Regions from separate parts of the Kitasatospora sp. NPDC050463 genome, predicted to be linked through region 2. Evidence: riboswitches for the same ligand, from Rfam matches in the RefSeq annotation. Region 2 holds a riboswitch; the other holds the start of a gene.
What was found. A riboswitch is a leader RNA that binds a small molecule or an ion and turns the genes downstream of it on or off. The one in region 2 is predicted to bind cyclic di-AMP.
Positions count from the first base shown of each region.

Region 1: it holds a riboswitch for cyclic di-AMP, as region 2 does, so the genes downstream of both, AB0J08_RS33740 (transglycosylase family protein) here and AB0J08_RS00200 (transglycosylase family protein) in region 2, are expected to answer to the same signal.

Region 1 covers NZ_JBFAJO010000078.1:16,433-24,291, forward strand. The annotation lists gene AB0J08_RS33715 (sugar ABC transporter permease) at 1-95, shown strand, start outside; gene AB0J08_RS33720 (carbohydrate ABC transporter permease) at 134-1,039, shown strand; gene AB0J08_RS33725 (glycoside hydrolase family 13 protein) at 1,073-2,785, shown strand; gene AB0J08_RS33730 (LacI family DNA-binding transcriptional regulator) at 2,811-3,830, shown strand; gene AB0J08_RS33735 (hypothetical protein) at 3,889-4,089, opposite strand; gene AB0J08_RS33740 (transglycosylase family protein) at 4,260-5,558, opposite strand; cyclic di-AMP (ydaO/yuaA leader) riboswitch at 5,545-5,746, opposite strand; gene AB0J08_RS33745 (hypothetical protein) at 6,099-7,859, shown strand, end outside.
Region 2 covers NZ_JBFAJO010000001.1:44,766-52,624, forward strand. The annotation lists gene eno (phosphopyruvate hydratase) at 1-420, opposite strand, end outside; gene AB0J08_RS00200 (transglycosylase family protein) at 663-1,580, opposite strand; cyclic di-AMP (ydaO/yuaA leader) riboswitch at 1,585-1,756, opposite strand; gene AB0J08_RS00205 (cytochrome P450) at 2,032-3,306, opposite strand; gene AB0J08_RS00210 (SDR family NAD(P)-dependent oxidoreductase) at 3,465-3,899, shown strand; gene AB0J08_RS00215 (MazG family protein) at 3,948-4,976, opposite strand; gene AB0J08_RS00220 (hypothetical protein) at 5,142-5,738, opposite strand; partial or broken gene AB0J08_RS00225 (phosphatase PAP2 family protein) at 6,077-6,679, shown strand; gene AB0J08_RS00230 (response regulator transcription factor) at 6,773-7,498, opposite strand; gene AB0J08_RS00235 (histidine kinase) at 7,506-7,859, opposite strand, start outside.

The sequences.
Region 1 (7,859 bases), on a different contig from region 2:
CCGCCGCCTACGGCGTGATCCTGCTCTCCATCCTGATCGTCTTCACCACCTTCTACCGGCGCTGGTTGGCCCGCAACGAGCAGGCCAACGGCTGACGCCCCGTACTCCAGCGACCACGAAGGCAGGTAAACCGATGAGTACCACCACCGAACGCCCCCGCGCCGCCGCCGCGGCGAGCGCCCCCGCCGCCCCCGGGAAGCTGCGCCCGCGCGGCCAGAACTCCCCGCTCGCCTCCGCGCTCTCGCACGGCGCGCTGATCACGGCCAGCCTGATCGCGCTCTTCCCGGTGCTGTGGATCCTGTACGTCTCGCTCGGCCCCGACAAGACGGACTACCTCCACCCCGGCGACATCCTCGACAAGATGACGCTGTCGAACTACACGACGGTGCTGAACGACACCGACTTCTTCACCTGGTTCGTCAACTCGCTGATCGTCGCGGGCGTCACCACCGTGGTCGGCGTGATGTTCGCCGCCACCACCGGCTACGCCGTCTCCCGGATGCGCTTCCCCGGGCACCGGCCGCTGATGTGGTCGCTGCTGGTGACGCAGATGTTCCCGATCGCCGTGCTGATCGTGCCGATGTACACCATCATGTCGACGCTCGGCCTGCTGGACACCCACCTCGGGCTGATCCTGGTGTACTCCACCACAACCGTCCCGTACTGCGCCTGGCTGCTCAAGGGCTACTTCGACACCATCCCGGTGGAGATCGACGAGGCCGGCCGGGTCGACGGGCTGAGCCCGATCGGCACCTTCTGGCGGCTGATCCTGCCGCTCGCCCGCCCGGGCCTGGCGGTGGCCGCGTTCTACTCCTTCCTCACGTACTGGGCCGAGGTGCCCTTCGCGTCCACCTTCATGCTCAGCTCCGACAACTACACGCTCTCGGTGGGCCTGCAGACCTTCGTGAGCGAGCACGACTCGCAGTGGAACCTGATGGCCGCGACCGCGGTGATGATCGCGATCCCGTCCGCGCTCTTCTTCTACCTGGTGCAGCGTCACCTGGTGACCGGCCTGACCGCCGGCGCCTCCAAGTCCTGACCTGCCGCTCTCTAGTCCCAAGGGATACCGTCCATGACCCAGAACCTGGCCGACACCTCCCGGCCCGCCGCCGACGCCACCGCTCACGAGGCAAGCACCGGCGCGTCCAGAGGCTGGTGGCGGGATGCGGTCATCTACCAGGTGTACCCGCGCAGTTTCGCCGACTCCAACGGTGACGGCATGGGCGACCTGCCCGGCATCCGCAGCCGTCTGCCCTACCTGCGCGACCTCGGGGTGGACGCCGTCTGGCTCTCGCCGTTCTACGCCTCCCCGCAGGCCGACGCCGGCTACGACGTGGCCGACTACCGCGCGGTGGACCCGATGTTCGGCACCCTGCTGGACGCCGACGCGCTGATCCGCGACGCGCACGGGCTGGGACTGCGGATCATCGTGGACCTCGTGCCCAACCACTCCTCCGACCGGCACGAGTGGTTCCAGCGCGCGCTGCGCGAGGGTCCGGCCTCCCCGCTGCGCGAGCGCTACCACTTCCGTCCCGGCCAGGGGGAGAACGGCGAACTGCCCCCCAACGACTGGGAGTCCATCTTCGGCGGCCCGGCCTGGACCCGGACCGAGAACCCCGACGGCACCCCCGGCGACTGGTACCTGCACCTGTTCGCCCCCGAGCAGCCCGACTTCAACTGGGAGAACCGGGCCGTCGCCGACGAGTTCCGTTCGATCCTGCGGTTCTGGCTGGACATGGGCGTCGACGGCTTCCGGATCGACGTCGCCCACGGCCTGGTCAAGGCCGCCGGCCTGCCCGACATCGGCGGCGGCGACCAGCTCAAGCTGCTCGGCAACGACGTCATGCCGTTCTTCGACCAGGACGGCGTGCACGAGATCTACCGCAGCTGGCGGAAGATCCTCGACGAGTACCCGGGCCAGCGGATCGGCGTCGCCGAGGCGTGGACCCCGACCGTCGAGCGCACCGCCAACTACGTCCGCCCCGACGAGCTGCACCAGGCCTTCAACTTCCAGTACCTGGGCACCTCCTGGGACGCCGCCGAGCTGCGCGCGGTGATCGACCTCTCGCTCGACTCGATGCGCCCGGTCGACGCCCCCACCACCTGGGTGCTCTCGAACCACGACGTCACCCGGCACGCCACCCGCTTCGCCAACCCGCCGGGCCTCGGCACCCAGATCCGTACCCCCGGGGACCGCGAGCTCGGTCTGCGCCGGGCCCGCGCCGCCACCCTGCTGATGCTCGCGCTGCCCGGCTCCGCGTACATCTACCAGGGCGAGGAGCTCGGCCTGCCGGACGTCACCGACCTGCCCGACGAGGTCCGCCAGGACCCGTCCTTCTTCCGCAAGGCCGGCCAGGACGGCTACCGCGACGGCTGCCGGGTGCCGATCCCGTGGTCCGGCACCGAGGCCCCGTACGGCTTCGGCCCGACCGCCGGCGGCCCCAGCTGGCTGCCGCAGCCCGCCGAGTGGGCAGGGCTCAGCGTCGAGGCGCAGACCGGCGACCCGACGTCGACCCTGGAGCTGTACCGCAGCGCGCTGGCCGTCCGCCGGGAGCGGCCCGAGCTGGGCGCCGGCACCGGGGTCGAGTGGCTGGACGGTCCCGAGGGCACCCTGGTCTTCCGCCGCGGCTCCTTCGTCTGCACGGTGAACACCACCGCCGAGCCGGTGCGGATAGCCGTGCCCGGCCGGCTGCTGCTCTCCTCCACGGACGCCGTGACGGACACCGCGGTGGACGGCGGCGAGACGGTGCTCGCTCCGGACAGCACCGACTGGTGGGCGGTCTGACGTGGTTGCAATAGGCTCTGGGACCGTGACTACGGCGCGACTATCAGATATCGCGGCGCAGGCGGGGGTCAGCGAAGCCACCGTCTCCCGCGTACTCAACGGCAAGGCGAACGTCTCCGCCGCCACCCGGCAGACCGTGCTGGCGGCGCTGGACGTGCTCGGCTACGAGCGGCCGACCCGGCTGCGCCAGCGCAGTGCGGGCCTGATCGGGCTGATCACCCCGGAACTCAGCAACCCGATCTTCCCCGCGCTGGCCCAGGTGATCGAGCAGGTGCTGAGCCGGCACGGCTTCACGCCGGTGCTCTGCACCCAGACGCCCGGCGGCTCCACCGAGGACGAACTGGTGGAGATGCTGGTCGACCGGGGCGTGGCGGGCATCGTCTTCGTCTCCGGCCTGCACGCCGACACCGCCGCCGACCACGACCGGTACGCCCGGCTGACCGGCCGGCAGGTGCCGTTCGTGCTGATCAACGGCTTCAGCGAGAAGATCGACGCGCCGTTCATCTCGCCGGACGACCGGGCCGCGATGTGGATGGCCGTCCAGCACCTGGCCGAACTCGGCCACGAGCGGATCGGTCTGGCAGTCGGGCAGAAGCGTTACGTCCCGGTGCTGCGGAAGATCGAGGGCTTCAAAGCGGCCCTGCGGGAGGTGCTCGGCCGGACCGAGGAGCAGGCCGGGGAACTCGTCCACCACACGCTGTTCAGCGTGGAGGGCGGGCACGCGGCGGCCGGTGCGCTGCTCGACAAGGGCTGTACGGCGATCGTCTGCGGCAGCGACATGATGGCGCTCGGCGCGATCCGGGCGGTGCGCCAACGGGGTCTGTCCGTCCCGCAGGACGTCTCGGTGGTCGGGTTCGACGACTCGCCGCTGATAGCTTTCACCGAGCCGCCGCTGACCACCATCCGCCAGCCGGTCGAGGCGATGGCCACCGCGGCCGTCGACGCCCTGCTGGAGGAGGTGGGCGGGAACGCCGCCCAGCGCGGGGAGTTCATGTTCCAGCCGGAGCTGGTGATGCGCGGCTCCACGGGCGCCTGCGCCCGCTGAGACGACGACCGGGGCCCCGGAGAGCGAACCGCTCTCCGGGGCCCCGTGGTGTCCGCCCTCAGCCCTCCTGCGCGGTCGGGCGCTGCTGGTTCGCCCGCTGCCCGTCGGCGGCGTCGCCGGTCCGGGTCTCGGTGCGCCGCCTGCGGGCCAGGTAGTCGAGCAGGATCAGCTCGACGGCGTCCTGCGGGCTCGTGGTACCGGAGAGCATCATCGCGTCGATCGCGAGATCGGCGTCGAGCGTGACGGTGACCTGGGCCATGTGACTCCTCCTCGGGTGCGGAGCAGCAGCATGCCCGCCGGGACCGGATCCGGCCATGGCCCGGCCGTCCCGCGCGCGGGCGCGCCACAGCCCCCGGTGAGGAGCGACCGTACTCTCTCCGGGGGCTGCGGCGTAGCCGTGCGGGCCGGATCGGCCCGCACGGGAGGGGATCAGACCCGGCCGGCGAAGTCCGGGGCCCAGTTGGCGACGGTCTGGGTCCGCACGCCCGAGCTCGGGTTGGCGGCCTCGACGTACTTGCCGTCGCCGATGTAGAGCGCGACGTGGTAGACGCCCGAGTCCTGGCCGTTGTTGGACCAGAACAGCAGGTCGCCCGGCTTGAGGGCGTCCAGCGAGACGTGGGTGCTGGCGGCGGCCTGGTCGGCGGCGACGCGCGGGACGGAGATGCCCGCGGCGCGCAGCGCGGCCTGGGTCAGGCCGGAGCAGTCCCAGCCGCCGTTGCCGGTGCCGCCGTAGACGTAGGCCTGGCCGACCTTCGACTGGGCGAAGGAGACCGCGGCGGCCATGCTGCCGGTGGCGGCCTGGGCCGGGGCCTGGGCCGTCTCCTGGGCGGCGGGCTTGGCGGCCGGGGCCTGGGTCGGCGCGGCCGGCTTGGCGGCGGTCGCGGTGGTGCCGGCGGCGTGGCCGGTCGCGCCCGAGGAGCGGTTGAACCAGTCGAAGCCCTTGCCGGACTCGTCCGAGGTGTGGGCCTTGGCACGGTCGCCCAGGCTCAGGTGCTGGCCGGGGTAGATGACGTGCGGGCCGGCGGTGAGGGAGCTGCGGTTGAGCTCGTACAGCCGCTCCCAGCCGCCCTGGATGTCGTTCTTGTCGGCGATCGAGGAGAGCCAGTCGCCCGCGACGACGGTGTAGTCGTCGGACGTGGCGTCGGCCTGACGGTGGTACTGCTGCCAGTCCTGACCGCCCTGCGACTGCTGGGCGGAGTCAGCGGCGGCCGGGGCCTCGGCGGCCTTCGGGGCGGCCTTGGGCGCGGCCGGCTTGGCGGCGGGGGCCTGGGTCGGCGCCGGGGCCGGGGTGGCCTTCGGGGCGGCGGTGGAGGTGTCGACGGCGGCCGGGGTGCCGCCCTTGGTCAGACCGGCCTGGACGGAGCAGACCGGCCAGGCGCCGGGGCCCTGGGAGGCGAGCACCTTCTCGGCGATCGCGATCTGCTGGTCCTTGGTGGCGAGGTCGGCGCGGGCGGCGTACGCGGTGCCACCGAACGCGGCCCAGGTGCTGCTGGTGAACTGGAGGCCGCCGTAGAAGCCGTTGCCGGTGTTGATGCTCCAGTTGCCGGTGCTCTCGCACTGGGCGACCTTGTCCCAGGTGGCGACCGAGGCGGCGGAGGCGCTGCCGGTGGTGAGGCAGGGGACGGTGAGACCGATGCCGACGACGCCGAGGGTGGCGATCGCGCGGCGGGTGCGGCCGGACAGACGGGTGCCGTTGGTGGGCAGCATGAAGACGTGGTCCTCTCCCACGCCTGCGAGGTGAGCTGTCGGATTCGGGCTGGAGTTGCCCGGCCGCGCTGTGGCTGCGGCTTCACCCCTAGCCCTGAACCGGTCACGAGGACCGGTCCGGGGCGACTTACCTGTGGTTCCCCCGCTCCTGCCGTGGTGCGTTCCGCGCTGCCAGCGCACCCGACGGCAGGACTCGGCGTTGCGGGTGTGCTGGGTCCGTGTGGCCACGAACGGGGAGCACGTTAAGCAGACTTAAGTTCAAACCGCAAACATGTGTGACGCTCGTCACGGTTTGCGAAAGAGGTGGTGAATGGCTGTCCACCATGATCAGAAATGACCGATTTCGAGCAACACCCGTCGGAGTCACGGCAACTGCCTATGCTTCAGGGCGTCAGGATCGACGCGGCCGTCTGGGGGGAGGGCTACGCAGCGATGGCCATGGACGAGGACCCGGAGGCCGGTCGGCCGGCCGCGAGGCCATGCGGCGCGCATGGCCGGGCAAAACACCGCAGAGCGGACATCCTGCCCGCCGAACCCCGAACTCCCGTCCGCCGTCGGACGATGCTGCGCTGGCTGGCCGTCGGCACGGTGTTCGCGGCGGTCGGCGGCGAGGAGGCGCTGCGGCGCTCCCTGGACGGCCGCTCCGAGCCCGTGACCGCCGTGGAGGGCCCCGTCCCGGGCCCGGGCGCGGACGACCCGGCCGCCGGGCACCAGCACGGCGCTCCGTCGCCCTCGGGGGCACCCGGGGGGACCACCCCGGCACCCACCCCCGACCAGGGTGGCCGCCGCTGGTCCGATCCGGCCGGCTGGGGCGGCCGCGTGCCCGGCCCGCGGGACGCCGTCCGGATCACCGACCGGGTGCTGCTCGACACCGACGCCACGGTCGGCTCGCTGCTGGTCGAGCCCGGCGGCGCGCTCACCTTCGCCGCCGACCGCAGCCTCACCCTCGCCGCGAACGGCAACGTCGAGATCCGCGGCACCCTCGCGCTCGCACCCGACGGCGCCGCCGTGCACACCGTGCGCTTCCCCGCCGTCGACGAGCGTCGCTTCCGGGGCGACGGCATGAAGGTGGTCGACACCGACGTCGGTCTCTGGGTCACCGGCGCCGGTTACCTGCGGCTGGACGGCGCAGTCAAGACCGCCTGGGTGCGTGCGGACCGGGCGCTCGGGGCCGGCGACACCACCGTCACCCTGGCCGCGCCGCCCACCGGTTGGCTGCCCGGCGACGAACTGGCCGTCACCCCGACCGGCCCGCCGGACGAGGACGGCTTCTCCACCCGCTACGACCTGGCCGTCGTCCGGTCCGTCAGCGGATCCACCGTCACCCTGGCGGCGCCGCTGACGTACGCGCACCCCCGGGTGAGCGCCGGAGGGGGCGTCACGGTCGGCGCCGAGGTGCTCAACCTGACCCGCAGCGTGCGGATCGAGGGCACCGCCGAGGGCCGCGCCCACGTCCACCTCACCAGCTCCCGCCGGGCCGATCTGCGGCACGCGACGCTGCGCTGGGTCGGCCCGCGCACCGACACCGACGAGTCCTGGAAGGGCCCGGACGGCAGCGCACCGGTCACCGCCCCGGTGCTCGGCCGCTACGGGCTGCACTTCCACATGCTCGGCGACGCCACCCGGGGCACCGTCGTCGAGGGCGTGGTGGTGCGGGACGCGGGGAGCCACGCCTTCGTCCCGCACGCCAGCCACGGCATCACCTTCCGCAGCTGCATCAGCCACGACACCTGGGAGGACGCCTACTGGTGGGACGGCCCGCCGGACACCCGCACCCCGCAGCAGCCGTCCCACGACATCGTCTACGAGTCCTGCGTCGCCTCCCGCACGCTGCTGGAGCCCAACCCGCGGGCCTACCGGCTGACCGGCTTCAACCTCGGTGCCGGGACCGGCGGCAAGGCGCTGGACTGCGTGGCCGTCGGCGTCCAGGGGGCCGACGGCGCCTCCGGCTTCGAGTGGCCGGAGAACAGCGAGGGGGTCTGGACCTTCCGGCGCTGCCTGGCCCACAACAACCTGCGGAACGGCGTCTTCGTCTGGCTGAACGCCCAGCAGCACCACGTGGTCACCGAGTTCGCGGCCTACCACAACGGCGGGTGGGGCATCGAGCACGGCGCCTACCTCAACGACTTCGACTACACCGCGAGCGTGCTGTACGGCAACGGCGGTGGGGGAGTGGTGCTGCACTCGCTCGGCCGGGACAAGGGCACCCTCTTCGACGGGCTGCTGATCGACGCCGCCGGGCAGAGCGACTTCGCCGTCTCCACCGCACGGCACGAACTCGCCGGGGAGGCCGTCACCTTCAGCCGCAGCCGGTTCACCGGC
Region 2 (7,859 bases):
GTGCGCGTTCGGGCCGCCCAGGTAGCGGAACAGCGGCAGGTCGCTGGCCTCGGAGGCGGCGTGCGCGACGGCCAGCGAGACGCCGAGGATCGCGTTGGCGCCGAGCGAGGACTTGTCCGGGGTGGCGTCCAGGTCGAGCATGGCCTGGTCGATCAGGCGCTGCTCGGTGGCGTCGTAGCCGACCAGCTCGGGGCCGATCTGCTCGATGACGGCCAGAACGGCCTTCTCCACGCCCTTGCCGAAGTAGCGGTTCTTGTCACCGTCGCGAAGCTCCAGCGCCTCGAAGGCGCCGGTGGAGGCACCCGACGGGACAGCGGCACGGCCGGTGCTGCCGTCGTCGAGGCCGACCTCGACCTCGACCGTGGGGTTGCCACGCGAGTCGAGAATCTCACGGGCTACGACGACATCGATGGACGGCACGAGGCATCTCCTAGCGGAAGCAGGTTCGGCTGACGATGGGTGCTGTCGGCCGGATGGTTGCGGAGTCGTTACGACCAGAGCCTAACCGCACGGGCTCTCGGGACCACGTCGACCTCGGTCCCGTCTCAGCGTGTGGCCCGGCTACCCACCGGTAGTTCACCTGATTGCCCCACAAAAGGGGAACAGATGCGGACGAAGGGGGCCGATCGGCCCCCTTCGTGGAGCCACCGCACCGGCGGGCGTCAGCCGAGGTCGAGCACCTGGCCCGGGAGGATCAGGTTCGGGTCGGTGCCGACGGTGCCACGGTTGCCGTCGTACAGCGTCTGCCAGCCGCCCTCAACACCCTGGGCGGTGGCGATGGTCGACAGCGTGTCACCGGACTGGACGGTGTAGCCGTGGCCGGCGCGCTGCTGGGCGACGGGGGAGGCTGCGGCAGCCGGGGCGCCGTGGGCCTCGGCCGGACGGCTGTCCTGACCCGCGTACTGGCCGGCGGCCTGACCCGCGTACTGCTGATAGACGCTCTGGTGGCTGGTCCAGTACCAGGCGCCGTTGCTCTGGTACCAGAAGACCTTCGCGTCGGCGTCCCAGCCGGGCTTCTGCTGCGCGTCCTGCTGGACGGGCTGCTGGACGGCGGGCTTCGGGGCGGGCTTCTGGGCCTGCTGCTGGACGGGCTTCTGAGCGGGCTTCGGCTGAGCCGGCTTCGCCTGCGCGGGCTTCGGCGCGGCGGGCTGCTGGGCGGCGGGCTCGGCGTCCGAGGAGGTGTCGACCGAGGCCGGGGCGCCACCCTTGGCCAGGCCCGCCTTCTGCGAGCAGACCGGCCAGGCGCCCGGCCCCTGCGAGGCGAGGACCTTCTCGGCGACCGAGATCTGCTGCGCCCTGCTGGCCTGGTGGGCCTGCGGCGCGTACGAGGTGCCGCCGTACGCCTTCCAGGTGCTGGGGGTGAACTGCAGGCCACCGTAGAAGCCGTTGCCGGAGTTGATACTCCAGTTGCCGCCGCTCTCGCACTGGGCGACCGCGTCCCAGGTCGAGGTCGGGGCGGCGGAGGCGCCGGTGGCGGTGAGCAGCGGCAGCGCGAGTCCGACGCCGGCCACACCGGCCACGGCGATGGCCTTCTCGGTCTGGGTGCGACGACGATGACGGCCGGTTCCGACGAAGAGCATGACGTTTCCCTCTCCGCACGCCTGCGAGGTGAGCTGTCGGGTTCGGACCGGGAGGTGGCCCGGCCGCGTGGCGCGGGGGCTTTCGGCCCGCGCTGGCGGCTTCACCCCAAGCCGTGGGGGACGGCAACAAACCTGGTTCCCCCGCCCCTGCCCAAGGGTTCTGGTCGGTTTCCCGTGACGCGGCGGGCAGGATTCGGCGTTCCGCGCACGAGGTCCGCAGCTGCGAACTCCAGGGAGGGTAGACAGATCCTCACATCAATCACAAGCTCATATCGCAGGTATCACACATAAATTACGGCGGATGGCCGATTGCCTACCAACGACAGGGCTATGTCCTGATTGATGGTGATTCAGACCTGCGATCAGAGCCGGACAGCGACACCCCGTCAGCGTGTCGGAGACTCGAAGGGTCGAGATCGAGACACCGCCGGGGCATCGCCGCTGCGGATTCTCAGAGCCCGGTCGGCGGCTCTGCGGACGGCTTCTCGGGGGTGAATTCCACCGGGAGGTCGCGAAGTCCACGCATGATCAGGCCACCGCGCCAACGGAGATTCTCCGGGCTTTCGGCGAGTCGCAGATCGGGCAGCCGGGTGAGCAGGGTGGTGAGCGCCGACCGCCCCTCCAATCGGGCCAGCGGAGCACCGATGCAGTAGTGGATGCCGTGCCCGAAGCCCAGGTGCGGGTTGTCGGTCCGGGCCAGGTCGAGGGTGTTCTCGTCGGCGAACCGCGCCGGGTCCCGGTCCGCCGCCGCGAGCACCACCAGTACCGGGTCACCGACCGGGATCTCCACGCCGCCGATGGTCAGCGGGCTGGTCGCGAACCGCCAGGTGGCGAGCTCCACCGGCCCGTCGTAGCGCAGGAGTTCCTCGATCCCGGTCTCCAGCAGGGCGGTCTCGCCACGGGCGATCGAATCCTGGAGCAGCGCCCGCTGCCCGGGGTTGCGCAGCAGCGCGTAGGTGCCGTTGCCGATCAGGTTGACGGTCGTCTCGAAACCGGCGAAGAGGAGGATGAAGGCCATCGCCGCGGCCTCGTTCTCGGTCAGGTGCTCACCGTGGTCGCTGGCCCGGATCAGGCCGGAGATCAGGTCGTCGCCGAGATCGGCCCGCTTGCGGTGGATCAGCTCCGCCAGATAGGCGCGCATCCGCTTGACGGCACGCCCCACCCCGCCGCGCTGCCCGCCGCCGTGGCGGATCATCATGCCAGCCCAGTCCCGGAAGTCGTCCTGGTCCTCGGCCGGCACCCCGAGCAGGTCGCAGATCGCGTAGATGGGCAGCGGGAAGGCGAACTCGTGGATCAGGTCCGCCGAGCCGCGCTGCGCGAAGCCGTCGATCAGCCGGTCGGTGAGCTGCTGCACCCGGGGCTCGAACTCCGCCACCCGGCGCGGCGTGAACGCCTTCGAGACCAGTCGGCGCAGCCGCGTGTGGTCCGGTGGGTCGATGTTCAGCAGGTGGGTCATCAGGTTGGCCTGGCGCTCGCCGGGGATGCCGACCCGGCCGGTGCGGTGGGCGTGCCCGCTGTGGTGGAGCGGGTTCTTCGAGAGGCGGCTGTCGGCGAGCGCCTGCCGGGCGTCCGCGTACCTGGTCACCAGCCAGGCCTCGACCCCGCTCGGCAGGGTGGTGCGGTGCACCGGCTCGTGCTCCCGCAGCCACGCGTACGCCGGGTACGGGTCGGCGGCGAACTCCCAGGTGAAGAGCGGCGGGCGGGCTGAATCGGGCTGAACTGGCATGTGTCGACCGTATCCGGTGGGGATCTCGGGCGCGGCAGGCGTGAGCCTGGTCACCTGAGGGGTAATCCCTGTTGCGGAGGATCAGGACCTGCCTACCATCCTCCGCAAGCAAAACGCGTGGGCGCCGGTGCGGAGCCGCCCACAGGGAGGAGCGCACCATGCGGGTCACCGGGGCAGTCGTGGTCATCGCCGTACTCGCCGGCGGGTCGGGAGCCGACCTCGCCCGCCGGTTCACCGCCGCGGGCGCCGCCGGCGTGCTCATCGCCGACCAGCAGGTCGGCATCGCCGAGGACCTCGCCGCCGAACTCGACCGGCCGGGCTGCCCGGTCGTCGGCGTCTGCGGTGACATCCGCCGCCCGAGCGACATCGCCGCCCTCGTCGACACCACCGAGAAGCACCTCGGCCCGATCGACCTGTTCTGCGTGGCCGGCCCGGACGGCGAGCGCATCGTCTCCCTCGCCGAACTGCCCGACCACCTCGACCTGGAGCGGCTCGCCGAACTGCTCGCGCTGGTCGGCGAGGCGATCGCCGAGGTCGTCGGCGACGTCGTCCCGGCGCAGCGCCGTTCCGTGGAGGACGTCGCGACGGTCTGACGGGCGCGCTCGGTCCGGGGTGCTCGGGGGTGCTCGGGGTAGTCCGGGCTACTCGGGCTGCTCGGGCTTGAGCCCCTCGGCCGCGCGCACGGCGTCCCGGTAGCCGCGCGCGGCCGCCCGAAGCGCGGCGTCCACGTCCACCCCCGCGTCGTGCGCCCGCTGCGCCACGGCGAGCAGCAGCCTGCCCGCCGACTCCGCCGTGAGCTCCGCAGGCAGCTCGTAGGGCGCGTCCGGCACTCCCGTGAACCCCGCCCTGCGCACCCGGGACACCAGCTTCGCCGCGTACGCCAGCGACGGCAGCCCGGCCGGTACGCCGTCCAGCACCGACTCGCGCTCCGACTTCTCGGCGGCCTTCAGCGCCTCCCAGTTCGCCTCCACCTCGGCGGCACCCTCCGCCTCGGTGTCCCCGAACACGTGCGGGTGGCGGTACATCAGCTTGTCGACGATGTCGCCCGCCACGTCGTCGATGGAGAACGCGTCGGTGGGGTGCTCCTCGGCGATCCGGGAGTGGAAGAAGACCTGGAGCAGGACGTCGCCCAACTCCTCGCGGAGGGTCTCGCGATCCCCCTCCTCGATCGCCTCCACCAGCTCGAACGACTCCTCGACCAGGTACTTCACCAGGCTGGCGTGGGTCTGCTCGGCGTCCCAGGGGCAACCGCCGGGCGAGCGCAGGCGGTCCATCACCGAGACCAGGTCCAGCAGCCGCGCGCCCGGCAGGTCGTACGAGCCCGGCAGCACCTCGATCTCGGGCACCTCACCCGCGTGCTCGACCGCCAGGCGCGCCAGCGCGTCGGTGAGCCCCGGGTCGCCGTCCGGGCTGCCCAGCCAGACCGTCGGGCCCGAAGCGGCCGGCTGCCCGGTCAGCAGCCGGGCGAGCGTCGGCGCCGAGCCGGGCACCACCACCTCCACCTCGACCCCGGCAGCCCGCACCGCTGCCAGTTGCGGGTGCGCGGCGTCGCCGGCGAGCACCCGCCCGGCAGACCGCAGCGCCTCCCAGGCGGGCCAGGCCAGCAGGCCGGGGGCCACCCGGTGGGTGGTGGTGAGCAGGATCAGCTTCGCGCCCGGAGGATTCGTCACACCCCGAACCTACCCGCCCCGGGCAAGGCTCCGCCCTCGCGTTTCCGGCCGCCCCGCGGCGGGGGCGGGGCGGACCCGGGGAGGCGCGGACCCGGGAGCGGGAAGTCGGCCGGTCCGACTTCCCGCTCCCCGCAGCTCTCCCCTGGCCGGTAGCCGCACGCCGGGCTACGGGGCCAACCAGAGCGGGGTGTCGGGGAGGAGGGTGACCTGGTCGGCGTCCCAGGTGCCGTAGCGGGGGTTGACGTGCAGGTGGAGGGCGGTGGCGGCGTCGGCCAGGGCGAGGCGGACGCCGGCGTCGCCCGCCGGGGTGCCGCCGTCCTGCCCGGCTGCCGCCGCGAGGCGGCGGATGCCCAGCTGGCGGCGGAGGTAGTCGTCGATCGCGGCGGCGGGGACGCCCCGGGAAGCCAGTACCCGGGCGAGCGGCCCGGCACCGCCGAACCGGTCCTCCTCCACGGTCCGGGCCGCCGCCACCTCGGCGCCGCCCACGGCGATCCCCCGGTCGGCCACCGCGCGGGCGATCACGGTATCGAGCACCAGGTCCGTGAGGGCTCGCCGCACCAGCCCGTCCGACTCCTGCCGGGCGTCAGCCGACGCACCGCCGGCCGTGTCACGCAGTTCCGCGACCCGGGCCTCGACCGCCGCCACCGGGATCCGCCGGCCGTCGAGCACCGCCGCCGTGCCCGGCGTCAGCCCGTTGCCTCCGCAGGCGGCCAGCGCCGAGGCGGCGAGCAGGGCGCCTGCGACGGCGGTCCGACGGTGCATGGCTGGTCTCCGGGGTGGGGTGACACGCGTCCGGGGCCGCCCTCCCACGAGCGGCCGGGCGTTGTCCTGAGATTAGGGCGACCGGGCCCGCATCGCGCGGACCGTGACCCGAACGGGTCACCAGGCGTGCGGCGGCTGTCAACCCTGACGATCGTCCAGGTCTCGCCCTGCCTTTCGGCCCGGGTCGCGAGCCCCCGACCGCCCCTACCGTCCTGACCATGACGAACAAGGTCAGGAAGAGGAAGCGAGCGGCCAGGACGAGAACGGTCGGGGCCGAAGCGGTCGGGACGAGGGCGGTCAGTACGAGGGCGGTCGGAACGACCGGCGCGCGGGCGGCCATGACGGTGGTGCTGTTGGGTGCGGGCACCGGTGTGGTCGGGTCGCTGGCGCCGGCCCGCGGTGGGGAGGACGGGCCGGCCCGGGTGATCACCGGCGCGTCCGCCACCGGCTATCGGCGGGTGGCCGACGTCGTCGCCGATGCGCCGCACCGACTCGGCTCACTGCTGGAGCCCGCCACCGAGGCCGGGCTACTGGTGCTGGGCCTGCTGCTGGCACTGTGCTGGTGGACGGCCCGCAGCCGGCGCGCCGTCCACCTCGTCGCGGGGGTCGCGCTCACCGGCCTCGGCACGGTCCTCGCGTACGGGGCGAGTGAGGTGCTGAAGGTCGTGATCGAAGAGGAGCGCCCCTGCCGCGCGCTGTCCGGCGTGCTGTCCGCACGGCCGGCCGTCGCCGAGTGCCCGCCCCCGGGCGACTGGTCGTTCCCCAGCAACCACGCGACCCTCGCCGTCGCCCTGGCCACCGGCCTGGTCCTGCTGCGCCCGCGCTGGGCCCTGTTGGTCGTCCCGGTCGGCGGCGCGACGGCCGCGCTGCGGGTGGCCGCCGGGGTGCATTATCCGCACGACGTGGTCGCCGGGGCGGCTCTCGGCGGGGCGATCACGGCGGCGGTGGTCGTCGCGCTGCTACCGCTCGCCACCACCGCCGTGGCGTCACTGACCGGTATACGGGTGCTGGGCCCACTGCTGGCGGCGCCGCCGTCAGGCGCGCGGTCCGCCCGCGCACGCTCCGCCGGTGGTCAGACCGGCCTCGTGGGCGAGGACGGCGGCGGCCGCCCGGTTGGCCACGCCGAGCCGCGCCAGGATGGAGCTCACGTGGGCCTTCACGGTGCCCTCCACCACCCCGATCCGGCGCGCGATCTGACCGTTGGACAGTCCGGCGGCGATCAGCGTCAACACGTCCCGTTCCCGGGTGGTCAGCCCGGCCACCTGTTCACGGGCGGCGGAGCGGCGGTCGGCCGGCCCGCCGGCTCCGGCGGCGGCGAGGTGGGCGACGACCCGCGCGGCCACCTTGGGTGAGAGGTAGGCCGCGCCGTCGGCCACCGCCCGCACTCCGGCGATCAGTTCCTCCGGCTCACCGGACTTGATCAGGAACCCATTGGCGCCACCGGAGAGGGCCCGCAGGATGTAGTCGTCCTCACCGAAGGTGGTCAGCATGACGATCCCGGTGGTGGCGCCGGTGCGGCGGATCTCGGCGGCAGCGGTGATGCCGTCCGCGCCGGGCATCCGGATGTCCAGCACGACGACATCGGGGCGGTGGAGGCGGACCAGTTCGACGGCCTCCCGGCCGTCCCCGGTCTCGGCCACGATCTCGATCCCCGGATCGGTGGTGAGCACCGCGCGGACGCCTGCGCGGACCATCGGCTCGTCGTCGGCGATCACCACCCGGATCGGTCTGCCGGTCGCGGCCCGCTCGCCGCCGCTCATCCGGCGCTCACGCGACCAGGGCGTCCAGGGAGATCAGCACGCCGCCCTGGAAACAGAGCCGGTACGCGTCGCCGGAACGGTCGTTGCCGAACGGTTCGGCGGTGATCGCGTAGTACTCGCACGTCACTCCTTCTCCCCGGGGTGGCGGGTTCCCCACGGATGGATGGTACGGAAACTGATGACCCGGCAGAAAACGCTGGACGGTGGCGCGGTCCTGGCCGACCCGCAGCGACGCGTAGGCCGCCGGGGCCAGCACCGCACGCCCTGCGCTGTAGATCGTCCATCCCCGCAGGAGACCGGTCAGCACCAGCACGGTGACCAGTGGCAGCAGGACGGTCGCTGCCATCATCCGGCCCACCCG